2 regions of the Stenotrophomonas sp. PUT21 genome follow, and region 2 is predicted to be linked to the other one. Evidence: predicted binding sites of a transcription regulator. Region 2 holds the regulator's gene; the other holds the start of a gene.
What was found. Region 2 encodes FliA, which starts transcription of late flagellar genes. Its sites were predicted from a motif close to TAAAGTTTNNCNNNCNNNGGCCGATAA; they were not measured.
Positions count from the first base shown of each region.

Region 1: ACTT2I_RS12720 (HDOD domain-containing protein) is a predicted target of FliA. The motif match lies at 5,145-5,171, and genes of this name have one in related genera.

Region 1 covers NZ_CP197645.1:2,760,320-2,766,859, forward strand. The annotation lists gene ACTT2I_RS12695 (DksA/TraR family C4-type zinc finger protein) at 18-284, opposite strand; gene ACTT2I_RS12700 (DUF2058 domain-containing protein) at 394-945, opposite strand; gene ACTT2I_RS12705 (YgjP-like metallopeptidase domain-containing protein) at 1,019-1,516, shown strand; gene ACTT2I_RS12710 (rRNA pseudouridine synthase) at 1,598-2,308, shown strand; gene ACTT2I_RS12715 (phospholipase D family protein) at 2,357-3,934, shown strand; gene ACTT2I_RS12720 (HDOD domain-containing protein) at 3,936-4,988, opposite strand; gene ACTT2I_RS12725 (Glu/Leu/Phe/Val dehydrogenase dimerization domain-containing protein) at 5,339-6,436, shown strand; gene ACTT2I_RS12730 (S8 family serine peptidase) at 6,517-6,540, opposite strand, start outside.
Region 2 covers NZ_CP197645.1:1,592,689-1,599,228, forward strand. The annotation lists gene ACTT2I_RS07555 (chemotaxis protein CheA) at 1-1,827, opposite strand, end outside; gene ACTT2I_RS07560 (protein phosphatase CheZ) at 1,833-2,447, opposite strand; gene cheY (chemotaxis response regulator CheY) at 2,447-2,839, opposite strand; gene ACTT2I_RS07570 (RNA polymerase sigma factor FliA) at 2,856-3,602, opposite strand; gene ACTT2I_RS07575 (MinD/ParA family ATP-binding protein) at 3,599-4,486, opposite strand; gene ACTT2I_RS07580 (AAA family ATPase) at 4,473-6,128, opposite strand; gene flhA (flagellar biosynthesis protein FlhA) at 6,278-6,540, opposite strand, start outside.

The DNA.
Region 1 (6,540 bases), 1.2 Mb from region 2:
CTGCGCCGGCTCGTACTTCAGCGCAGCTGGCTGTCCTTGCTGCCGCGTCGGTTGTAGCCGCTGCCCTCCTGCTGGGCGGCATCCTCCTCTTCCTGGCAGCGCACGCACAGGCGCACGCCGGGCACGGCCTTGCGCCGCGCCTCGGGAATGGGCGCCTCGCAGTGTTCGCAGTGGGTCAGTCCGGGGCCGTCGCGCAACTGGGCGCGGGCCCGCTGGATGGCGTCATCGACGGTGGCGTCGATCTGATCCTGGACGGCGCCGTCGCCTGCCCAACCTGTCGCCATGATGTGTCTCCCATGCCGGTGTCAGAGCACCAGCATAGACCCCGCCCGTCGTGCCCAGCCAACACAGGGCTGAACGCACGCGGCGCCGGGTGAACGCTTCAGGCAGCGCTTACCAGACCAGGTCGTCCGGCACCTGGAACTGGGCGTAGTACGCATCGTCCTCGGCGTTGCCGGTGCTCGGCTCGCTGGTGGGCTGGCTGTTGTCGAGCACGATCACACTGGCGTCGCGCTCGCGGACCTTGTCCGCTGCTGCTCGCGGCAGCAGCTCAAAACCATCGCCATGGCGCGCGATCACCAGGCTGCCCGAGGCCAGCTGGCGGCGCAGGACGTTGTTGACCAGCAGGGTGCGGATCAGCGTGCCGTCGTTGAAGCGGTACTCGCTCTCGCCTTCACGCTTGACCTTGTGCGCCTCGATGATCTGGCGGACCTGGGCCTGCAGCTCCTGCGCATGGGCCTTGGCCTTGCGCTCGGCTTCCAGCGCGCGATCACGCTCGGCTTTTTCCGCGCGCAGGCGCTCGGCCTCGCGCTGGCTTTCGCTGGGCGCGACCGGGGCCTTGCCGTGGCGGGCCTTCACCTGCTCACGGGCGGCCTGGGAGACCTGGGATTTCTTGACCAGACCAGCCTTGAGCAGCTGCTCCTGCAGGGGATTTGCCTTCGCCATACGCCTAGCATCTGTTGTTGCGGGATTCCGGAGGCCATCATACTGGTCTGCCCGCCCCGCCCCAACCGCCCGCATGACGGCCCTGAAGTACCTCGCCGGCTATCCCGACGCCCTGCAGCAGCAGGTGCGCGAGCTGATCGCGGGCGACCGGCTGGGGCCATGGCTGGAACGGCGCTATGCGCAGCTGCACACGGTGCGCAACGACCGTCAGCTGTACGACTACACCCAGGGCCTGAAAGAACGCTACCTGCGCCAGTCCGCACCGCTGTCCAAGGTGATCTACGACAGCAGGCTGCAGGTGCTCAAGCACGCGCTGGGCACCCACACCACGGTGTCGCGGGTACAGGGCAGCAAGCTCAAGGCCAGCCGCGAGATCCGCATCGCCACGGTGTTCCGCGAGGCGCCGGCACCGTTCCTGAAGATGATCGTGGTGCATGAACTGGCCCACCTGAAGGAATCGGACCACAACAAGGCCTTCTACCAGCTGTGCACGCACATGGAAGCGGATTACCACCAACTGGAGTTCGATCTGCGCCTGTACCTGACCCACCTGGAACGCCCCGCAGACTGAGCCACGGCCGCCGTCATCGCGCAGCGCCGGGCCCCAGCCAGTACACTCCCCGCCCGCTTCCCGTTTTATGTTGCCTGCCCCATGACCGACCCGATCCGACTCGACAAACGCCTGACCAGCCTGATCGGCTGCTCCCGGGGCGACGCCCAGCGCTATATCGAGGGCGGCTGGGTGACCGTCAATGGCCAGGTGGTGGAACAGCCGCAGACGATGGTCACCGACGAGGCGATCGTGCTGCGCGAGAACGCCGAGGCGACCCGCACCGAAACCGTGAGCATGCTGCTGCACAAGCCGGCCGGCATGCGTTCGGACGAACTGTGCGCGCTGGTGACCCCGGACAGCCGCAGTGAGCTCGACGCCACCGGTGTAACCCTGCTGCAGCGGCATTTCCACGCGCTGCAGCTGGTGATGCCGCTCTCTGATGACGAAAGCGGCCTGGTCGTGGTCAGCCAGGACGGACGCGTGATCTCGCACCTGAAGGATCGCGGTGCGACGCTGGAGCAGGAATACCTGGTGGAAGTAAGTGGCGAACTGGCGCCCTACGGCATGAAGCGGCTCGCGCATGGCCTGAGCTTCCGCAACTGGCCGCTGCCGCCGTGCAAGGTGAGCTGGCAGAACGAAACGCGCCTGCGCTTTGCGATCAAGCCGGTGCATCCGGGCCAGCTGCGCGACATGTGCCGCCAGGTCGGGCTGGAGGTCGTCAGCATCCGCCGCCTGCGCATCGGCCGCGTGGCGATGGGCAAGCTGGTACCGGGCCAGTGGCGTTACCTGGCCCCGGACGAGCGCTTCTAAGCCGCCCCAGCACTCGCCCTGCACGCCCCTGCCGCTTACGATCGGGGCATGACCGAGAAAACACCGTTCTGGCGCCGGCTGCTGCGCTGGCTGGGGATCATCGTCGCGTTGCTGGTGCTGCTGGTACTCAGCGGGTTGCTGCTGGCCGACCACCTGACCCCGCAGGCCCTGGGCGAGCGCTCCACGGTGCTGCCCACCCAGGCCGACCAGACCGCGATCGACCGCGAGCTGGTCCGGCTGCAGGCCGAGCATCCCGGCCAGACCGGCGTGGCCTTCCTGTCCGACGGGCTGGATGCCTATGCCGCGCGCGCGGTGATCACCCAGCACGCCGGGCGCAGCCTGGACCTGCAGTACTACATCTGGCACGACGACCTGATCGGCCACCTCATGGCCAACGAGCTGTACCGCGCCGCCGAGCGCGGCGTGCGGGTCCGCATCCTGCTCGATGACATGAACGCGCAGGACAAGGACGCGTTGATGATGGCACTCGATGCGCATCCCAACATCGAGATCCGCCTGTACAACCCGTTCCGCAACCGCAGCGGTCTGTGGCGCCTGGTGGAGATGGTGCAGCGCGTTTTCAGCGTCAACCACCGGATGCACAACAAATCATGGATCGCCGACGGACGCGTGGCGATCGTCGGGGGCCGCAACATCGGCGAGGAGTACTTCAGCGCACGCCCGGACGTGAACTTCCGCGATCTGGACCTAGTGCTGGCCGGCGAAGCGGTGCAGCAGGCCAACACGATCTTCGACGACTACTGGAACAGCGACACCGCGGTGCCGATCCGCGCGCTGGCGTTCTACACCGAGCCCCAGCTGCGCCTGTTGATCCGCGAGAGCGAGCACGAGGCACGGCTGGACAGTGCCAAACCCTACCTGGCGCGCGTGGCGCGCTCGCAGGCGGAAAAATCGTACTACCGCGATGCGCTCGACCTGCACTGGACCAACCACGTGGAGATCGCCTCGGACCCGCCGATGAAACACCGCCGCGACGATCAGGCCGGCTGGCTGGTCACGCGCCTGGCGCAGGAGCTGGAAAGTACACAGCACAAAGCGCTGCTGATCTCGCCCTACTTCGTGCCCGGCGAGGATGGCACCCAAGGCCTGGGCGCGATGGTTGCGCGCGGTGCCCAGGTCGGGGTGATCACCAACTCACTGGCGGCCAACGACGTGGCGGCCGTGCACAGCGGTTACATGCACTACCGCGCACCGCTGCTGCGCAGTGGCGTGCAGCTGTACGAGCTCAAGTCGCGCGGCAATGTCGATGGCGGCGGCCTGTTCGGCAGCAGCGGGGCCAGCCTGCATACCAAGGCCTTCATGATCGATGACCAGCGCGGCTTCGTCGGCTCGTTCAATCTGGATCCGCGCTCGGCCTATCTGAACACCGAAATGGGCGTGCTGTTCAACGACCCGGTGCTCGCCGCGCAACTGCGCGAGGAGTACCTGCGCCTGGCCAGCCCCAGCCAGAGTTACTGGGTGGCCCTGGGGCCGGACGGCGACGTGCGTTGGCTGGAGCGGGATGCGCAGCCGCCGCATTGGCTGTACACCGAACCGGATACCGGGTTCTGGCTGCGGGCCAGTGCACGCGCGATCAGCTGGCTGCCGCTGGAGTCGCAGCTCTGAGTCAGCCGGCCTGGGCCACGTCGAACTCGGCTTCTTCGCCGTCCAGGGTCTCCACCGCCCGCCCGTGCACGCGCCGCCAGATCCACTGCAGCGCATGCGGCGGCGTGTCGTCCAGCTGCTCCAGCAGGGCCAGCGCCTGGACCTGCCCGATCTGGCCATGACGGCACAGCAGGCTGGCCGCCGCCCCCGCCCGGGCAAAGCGCAGGCTCGCCGCCAGCCCACTGCCGCTCTGGCGGATCAAGGCATCGTGCACAGCCTTGGGCAACTCCCATGCCGCGGCGATCCGGCTCGCCACCGGCAGGGTCCAGCTGTCCAGCAGTTCGGCCGCCAGCGCGCGCGGCGGTACCGCCACCTCCTGCTCCGCGCAGGCATCCAGCAGATGGCGCATCACCAGCGCCGCGCCCAGGCCCTGGGTCAGGCCCAGCCACTGTGCGGCGAAGCCATCTTCATGGGTGACCGTGCGTGCGTGGTCAGCGGCAGCGCGCGAGGCCAGCAGCGCGTGCTCCCAGATCACGGCGCTGAACTGCGGAAAGGCATCGCACTGCAACTGCATCACCGGCTGCACCAGCACCGCGCTGATGATCTGGCGGATGCCATCGGTACCGACCAGGGTGACCGCGCGCTGCAGCGTTTCCACCGGGCGCGCCTGCACCCGGTAGACCGGGCTGTTGGCGATGCGCAGCAGATTGCCGGTCAAGACCGGATCCTGGCTGATGATCCCGGCCATCGCGCGCGCCGAGGCGTCGCTGTCGTTCACGGTCTGGATCAGCTGCGGCAGCAGCTGCGGACGGCGCGGCAGGTGCCTGGCCGACCAGTCACGTGCCAGCAGCGAGGCGGTGACGGCATCGCGCAGCTCAACGGTGCGCGGTGCTGCTGCGTCCGCGGCATCGCCACTGCGGGGCACCAGCGCAAGCGTGTGCAGGCCGGCCTGCAGCACCGCGACCGGATCGGTGCCAGGCAGCACGGCGGTGGCCGGCAATGCGGCCGCCCGCCCCCGCGTGGCGGCGACAGGATCGGCCAGCGGGGCGTTGTTGCCCCGCCGGTGACGGACCAAGGCCGCCCCGCCCAGCAGCGCCAACACCGCCGCGCCCGCGAGCACCGCGCCGATCACGCCCACGGCCACGCACGCACCGGTTCCCGCACTTGCCTTGTTGCGACTGCGCCCACGTGATCCTTCCTGCGATGACCGGCCATCCACACCGTTGCCACGGCATCGGCCCGGGCTTCAGCAACTTTAATGGCGAAGGCGCGGTAGAGCGCTGACAACACCGTCCGCCGGAATGCACTAGAATGGCGCCGCGCGACCCGTCCGAGACCCGACGACGTCGCTTTTTTTGTTTTACAACCCACCTTTTGCTGGCGCGTTCGCCGCTGTTCGCCACCGTTCGCACCATCGGAGCCACCATGTTATTTGAAACCCTCGAAACCACCGGTCACGAACAAGTGGTGTTCTGCCACAGCCGCGACGCCGGTCTGAGGGCGATCATCGCCATCCACAACACCACCCTGGGCCCCGCCCTGGGCGGTGTGCGCATGCGTCCCTACGCCAGCACCGACGAGGCCCTGGCCGATGCGCTGCGGCTGAGCCGCACCATGACCTACAAGAACGCCCTGGCCGGGCTCAACGTGGGTGGCGGCAAGGCGGTGATCATCGGCGACCCGAAGCGCGACAAGAGCGAAGTGCTGTTCCGCGCCTTCGGCCGCTATGTCGATTCGCTGGGTGGCCGCTACATCACCGCCGAAGACGTCGGCACCGATGTCAACGACATGGAAAACATCTACCTAGAAAGCGAGTACGTCACCGGCGTGCACCAGGTGCATGGCGGCTCCGGCGACCCGGCCCCGTTCACCGCGTATGGCGCACTGCAGGCGCTGATGGCGGCGATGCAGCACAAGCTGGGCCATGAGGAAGTGGGCAAGGCCAGCATCGCGGTGCAGGGCCTGGGGCACATCGGCATGGAACTGGTGAAGCTGCTGCGCGACCGTGGCGCCAAGTTGTACGTCAGCGATCTGGACAGCGCGCGCGTGGACCGCGCCGTCACCGAGTACGGTGCCGAGGCGGTCAAGCCGGAAGACATCTACGACGTCAACGCCGACATCTTCGCGCCGTGCGCGCTGGAAGGTGCGATCAATCCGGACACGCTGCCGCGCCTGAAGTGCAAGATCGTCTGTGGCACCGCCAACAACCAGCTCTCCAGCCTGGAGGTCGGCGACGAACTGCATGCGCGCGGCATCCTCTACGCACCGGATTACGCGGTCAACGCCGGCGGCGTCATGAACGTCTCACTGGAGATCGATGGCTACAACCGCGAGCGTGCGATGCGCCTGATCCGCAGTATTTACCACAACCTCGGCCGCATCTTCGCGCTGTCGCAGAGCGAGGGCATCGCCCCGCAGCGCGCGGCCGACCAGATCGCCGAAGCGCGCATCCTGTCGATCGGCAAGTTGAAGATGCCGCTGGGCCGCAGCACGCCGCGGCGGGGCACGCTGCGCGGCAACTGAGCCGTTGCGGTGACAGACGAAGCGGGCGCGATCATTGATCGCGCCCGCTTTTTTTGCGAACGTCGCGGCAAGGCGCGCGCCTAGAAACCCGCCGAATAGCGCAA
Region 2 (6,540 bases):
GCGCAGTCCATCCACGTCCAGGATCAATGCCATGCGGCCGTCACCGATCAGGGTCGCGCCGGCATAGCTGCGCAGGCCACGCAGGGCTTTCGGGAGCGGCTTGATCACCACTTCCTCGCGGCCGCGCACCTGGTCCACCACCAGGCCGAAGCGGGCCTCACCGGCCTGCAGCACCACGATGGTCAGCAGCGAGGACGGCATCGGCTCCACATCCAGCCAGTGGCGCAGATCGACCAAGGCCAGCGCGTGCGATTTGCGGTCCAGCACGGCGCGGCCATCGAACCAGCCCAGCGAGGTGTTGGGGGCATGCAGCACCTCCATCACGCGGGCCAGGGGCAGGGCGTAGACGTCTTCGCCGGCCTGCACCAGCAGGGTCGGCAGGATCGCCAAGGTCAGCGGCACGCGGATCATGAAGCGGCTGCCACGGCCGAGCTCGGACTGGATCTGGATCTGGCCGCTGAGCTCGCGGATGCGCGACTGGACCACGTCCATGCCCACGCCACGGCCGGAAATGTCGGTGACCTGCTGCTTGGTCGAGAAGCCGGGCAGGAACACCAGGTGCAGGCATTCCTCGCTGCTCAGGCGGGCGGCGGCCTCCGGATCGATCAACCCCTTTTCGCGCGCCTTCTGGCGCAGGCGTTCCGGGTCGATGCCGGCGCCGTCGTCCTGCACTTCAATGCTGACGTAGTCGCCTTCCTGCTGGGCCGACAGGCGTACGTGGCCGCTGCGCGGCTTGCCCTGGGCCTCGCGCAGATCCGGCATTTCCACGCCGTGATCGATGGCGTTGCGGACCAGGTGGACCAGCGGATCGGCCAGTGCTTCGACCAGGTTGCGGTCCAGCTCGGTTTCCGCGCCGATCAGTTCCAGTTCGACTTCCTTCTTCAGCGACCGCGCAACATCGCGGGCCACCTTGGGGAAGCGCGAGAACACCTTGCCGACTGGCTGCATGCGGGTACGCATCACCGCCGACTGCAGCCGTGCGGTGGCGATGTCCAGCGTGGACACGGCGCGGTCGAGTTCTTCATCGTGCAGGCGCGCACGCAGGGTCTTGAGCCGGTTGCGCGAGAGCACCAGCTCGCCGATCAGGTTGACGATCGCATCCAGGCGCTTGGTATCCACGCGCACGGTGTGTTCGGCTTCGGCGACGGGTTTGGCCGGGGCCGGCTTGGCGCTTGGCGCCGCCGGGGCGGCCACGGCGCGCGGGGCCGCAGCGGGCACGGATGCAGCGGCAATGGCCTTGGCACCGGGAACGGCGCCGCCGTGCAGCTGGTCCAGCAGCGCTTCGAACTCGTCCTCGCCGATCAGGCCATCGTCCTTTTTCGGCGCGGCAACGGCGGTCGGCGCGGCGCCGCCATGCAGCTGGTCGAGCAGCGCTTCGAACTCATCATCGGTGATCATCTCGCCGCCGCTGCCGGGGGAGGTGGCCGCCGCGGGTGCCGGCGTGGCCGGGCCGTTGACGTCGAACTGGGCGATCAGTTCCGGCGGGGCATACCCCGGCTCGGTCCCGGCCGAGACCGAATCCAGCATCGACTGCAGATAGTCCAGCGACTGCTGGGCCGCGTCGAAATGGTGGGCCTGCAGCGTGGCCTGGCCGGAGCGCGCCATGCCGAGGGTTTCCTCGGCGGCGTGGCACAGCTCGACCATCGCCTGGATGCCGAGGAAGCCGGCACCGCCCTTGAGCGTGTGGAAGCCACGGAACACGGCGTTGAGCTGGTCGGCATCCTGGGGCGCCTGCTCCAGCGACACCAGCTGTTCGCCAAGGCGGTCCAGGATTTCCTGGGCCTCGAGGATGAAGTCGGCGGCGATATCGTCTGGAACAGCACTCATGATCGTTACAGTCCCAGGTCCGAGAGCAGGTCGTCGGCGTCGTTCTGTGACACCGCATGGCGATCCAGACCGTTCACGGCCGGGCCGGCCAGGCCGTTGGTGTCGCGCTTCTTGTCGTCTTCCTGCGGCGGCAGGCCGAGCGCGCCGAAGCCCTCGTGCACGCGCCGCACGATCCCGACCACGCGGCGTATGATCTGCCCGGTCAGGTCCTGGTAGCTCTGCGTCAGCGCGATTTCCGTCAGGTTGTGGCGGATGCGGTCGAGCTGCTGGCCCTGGTCGGGCGTCAACCCGTTGGCGCGCAGCTGTTCGGTCAGCGAGCGACATTCCTCGGCCAGGTCCAGCGTGCGGTGGGTGGCCTGTTCGGTCATCGCCACCACGTGGTCCAGGCGCGCGCAGGCGTCATCCAGTTCGCCGGCTTCGCTGGGCAGGCTGGGCAGTTCACCCAGGGCCTGGCCGAGTTCGCGGGCGAGGCGGTTCAGGCCGGCCATCATCGGCTGCGTGCGCAACGCGGCGAGGGCGTCGATCTCCCGGCGCCAACCGGCTTCGTCGCCACTTTCCAGTGCGGCCAAGGCGTCCTGCAGGCGCTGCACCAGCGCGGATTTGTCGCTCAGGGTGTCCATCAGGCGCTCGCTGCCAGGCGTTCGAAGATTTTGCCGAGCTTTTCTTCCAGGGTCTGCGCGGTGAACGGTTTGATGATGTAGCCGTTCACGCCGGCCTGGGCGGCTTCGATGATCTGCTCGCGCTTGGCTTCAGCGGTCACCATCAGCACGGGCAGGGTCTTGAGCTTGGCATCGGCACGCACGGCCTTGAGCAGGTCGATGCCGGTCATGACCGGCATGTTCCAGTCGGTGACCACGAAATCGAACGGCTGGCTCTGCAACATCGCCAGCGCGGCATGCCCGTCCTCGGCTTCGGCCGTATTGGTGAAGCCCAGATCGCCCAGCAGGTTCTTGACGATACGACGCATGGTCGAAAAATCGTCGACGATCAGGATACGCATGTTCTTGTTCAAAGCACTTTCCTCGATTTCAATGGTTCTCGAGGCCGGCGTCTGCCGCCTCGAAGATCTTCAGCCGGCCCCGCAGACGCAGCACGGCCTGGCCATGGATCTGGCACACGCGCGATTCGCTGACACCCAGTACGGCGCCGATCTCTTTCAGGTTCAGTTCCTGCTCGTAGTACAGCGACAGGACCAGCTGTTCGCGCTCGGGCAGCAGGCCGATCGCGTTGCCCAGCTCGCGCCCGAACTCGCCGCGCTCCAGTACCTGCTGCGGGGTCGGGCCACCCTGGGCGACGGTATCCAGCTCGCCCTGGTCTTCGATCCGTGATTCCAGGCTCAGCACCTGGCCGCGCGAGGCGTCTTCCATCAGGCGCAGGTAGTCCGGCAGCGGCATGTCCATCGCGGCGGCCACTTCGGTGGCGCTGGCGGCACGGCCGGTGCTCTGCTCGAGGCGACGGATGGTCGCGGCGGCATCGCGTGCACGGCGGTGCACCGAGCGCGGCACCCAGTCGCCACGGCGGATCTCGTCGATCATCGAGCCGCGGATGCGGATCGAGGCATAGGTTTCAAACGAGGCGCCCTGGTCGGCGTCGTAGCTGCGCGAGGCCTCGATCAGGCCCATCATGCCGGCCTGGATCAGATCGTCCACCTCCACGCTCGCCGGCAGGCGCGCGGCCAGATGGTGGGCGATGCGCCGGACCAGGTCGGAGTGCTGGGCAATGCACTCGTTGGCTGCGGTCCGCTGGACCTCTTTGTATTGTGCTGCGCCCTTCATACCGTCACCCCGCGTTGCTTGAGGATGCGTTCCAGGAAGAATTCGACCCCGCCACGCGGCTCGGTCGGGGCCTGCCAGCGGGCGGTGCGGCGCGCGATCTCGGTCAGCGCCAGCGCGGCCGGGCTGGACGGGTAGGCCTTCACCACCGGCTGCTGGCGCTGCACCGACAGGCGCAGCCAGTCATCCTGCGGCACGCAGCCCAGGTAGTTCAGCGAGACATCGGCGAGGAACTTCTCGCAGACACGGGTCAGCTTTTCGTACAGCACGCGGCCTTCGTTCGGGTCGCGGACCATGTTGGCCACCACCTGGATGCGGTCCACCCCGCGCTCGCGCGAGAGCACCTTGATCAGTGCGTAGGCGTCGGTGATCGAGGCCGGCTCATCGCAGACCACCACCACCGTGTCCTGCGCGGCCTGGCAGAAGGTGAGCACGCCATCGGTGATGCCGGCGGCGGTATCCACGATCATGATGTCCAGCTCGCGCTCGAGCTCGGAGAACACGTTGACCAGGCCGACGTGCTCGGCCGGCTGCAGCTCGGCCATGTGGCGGCGGCCGGAGGCGGCCGGCACCACCAGCACGCCGCCGGGGCCTTCCATGATCACTTCTTCCAGCGTGCAGCGCCCGGCGACCAGGTCGGCCAGGGTCACCTTCGGCTGCAGGCCGAGGATCACGTCGATGTTGGCCAGGCCGAGATCGGCGTCCAGCAGCAGCGTGCGTTTGCCCATGTCCGCCAGCGCCACGGCCAGATTGGCCGAAACGTTCGTTTTGCCCACGCCGCCCTTGCCGCCGGTGACGGCGATGGTGCGGACCGGGCCCAGCGGCTGGCTTCGGGTAGCCGACAACGGGAAGGTCTTGGTCAGCTTGGCGTACTCACGCGACGGCATGGTTCAACTCCGGGTTGCAGGGCATATCGGCCGCGCGGCGCAAATCTTCAAGGCGAAGTACAAGATTGGCCGCACTGGCACGGTGCAGGTCTTCAGGAACGTCCTGGCCATCGGTGACCCAGGTGATCGGCAGGCGGTGGTCCACGGCCACCGACAGGGCGGTACCGAAGCGGCCGGTTTCGTCCAGCTTGCTCAGCACCACGCCCTGCGGGTTGGCGGCGCTGAAGCGGCGGACCACCTCGTCCATGTCGCCGAAACTGGTGTTGGCCGGCAGCACCAGCAGGGTGCGGATCTGCTCGGCGGCGCGCAGCCACTGCAGCTGGGCGGCCAGTGCACGGTCACGCGGGCCCAGGCCGGCGGTGTCGATCAGGACCAGCTTGTAGTCCTTCAGGCGCTCCAGCAGCTGGTTCAGATCGGTGCCGCTGCTGGCCTCATGGACCGCGATGCCGAGCTGGCGGCCGAAGCCGTACAGCTGCTCGCGGGCGCCGATGCGGCCGGTATCGGTGGTGACCAGGGCGACATCGCGGGCGGCATGCGCCTCGGCGAAACGCGAGGCCAGCTTGGCGATGGTGGTGGTCTTGCCGGCACCGGTAGGGCCGACCAGGGCGATCACGCCGCCGGCTTCGAGCGGGTCGACCGGGGCGATCGGCAGCTTCTTGGAGAGCAGGCCGAGCATCAGGCCGCGGCCACGGTGGGCTTCGGTATCCAGCGGAATCTGCATGGCCACGTCGCGGCTGATGCCGGCGTCGAAGCCGTACTCGTCCATCAGGTCCAGCGCCGCGGCGCGGACCGGCGAGCCACGCAGGCGCTCATCGGTGAAGCGGTGCATCTCGCGCTCGATGACATGGCGCATACCGGCCACTTCATGGCGCAACTGGCGGATCTCTTCGTCGTCGCGCTGGATGATCGTCAGTTCGGGCACGCTGGCCACGGCCGCTGCCGGTTCATTGGCGGCGGTGGTGACGGTCTCGGCGATCGGCAGCGGCAGGGCCGGCGGCAGGGCAGGGGCCACCACCGGGAGCGGCGCGAGCGCGGCAGCGACCGGCATCGCCGCCTCGTCCATCTCGTCCAGCGGCGGATCGATCACGAAGCGGGCGCGGTTGATCGGGGCGGGCGCGGCCACTGCTTCGACCGGGGCGGCCGGGGACGCGGCGGCGGCCTGCTCGACATTGAACGGCGCGAAGATCTGCTCCGGCAGCGACGGTTCGTTGACGGCGGGGCCGACGCTGGCGCGGGCGAGGGTGGCGGCGAAGCCGTCGCTGCCCGGCGGCGGCACGATTTCATTGGCGGTATCCAGGGTGCGACCGGTCGCGCCGACGGCGGCGCGGGCCAGCGCGGCGACCGCCGAAGTGGTCGCGGCCACCGGTTCAGGCGTGGCGACCGGCGCCTTGCGGCGGGTCACTGCGGCGATCACCGCATCGGCGGCGCTGCGCGGGCGCGGTGCCGGCGCTGGCGCGACGTCCTTGCGGGCCGCCTCCAGTGCACGCTGCACGGCGCTCTCGTCGTAGTTGGCCGCCGCCACGATTTCGACACCTTCCTCGATCCGGCGATTGGACAGGATCACTGCGTCCGGACCGTGTTCCTTGCGCACCAGGTTCATGGCCGAGCGCATATCGGAGGCGACGAAGCGTTTGATTTTCATGCTGTGGTACCGGGACTGGGGCGGCGGAGTGGTGGAAGGGAAACGCTGGTTGTCGGTGGTCTGCACGGTCAGGGAGTCCCTTTATTTCCTGCTGCGGTGAAATCGAATGAGGTGTCTGTTTTCTGTCGCGGTGCCGTCGGGTGTCCGGCTCAACTGATCGTGCCGACCAGCTTCAACCGTTTGTCCTCGGGCACCTCGCTGTAGGCGAGTACGGACAGCGAGGGGACGCTGTGGCGTACCAGCCGTGCCAGCGCGGCACGTACCGGGCCGGGCACCAGCACGACCGCCGGCTCGTTCTTCGCTTCCTGCTTGCCGACACATTCGGCCAGGCTTTGATGCAGTCGCTCGGCGAGTCCGGGTTCCAGCGCGGCGCCGTTGCCCTGAGTGGACTCCTGCAAGACGCGTTCCAGTT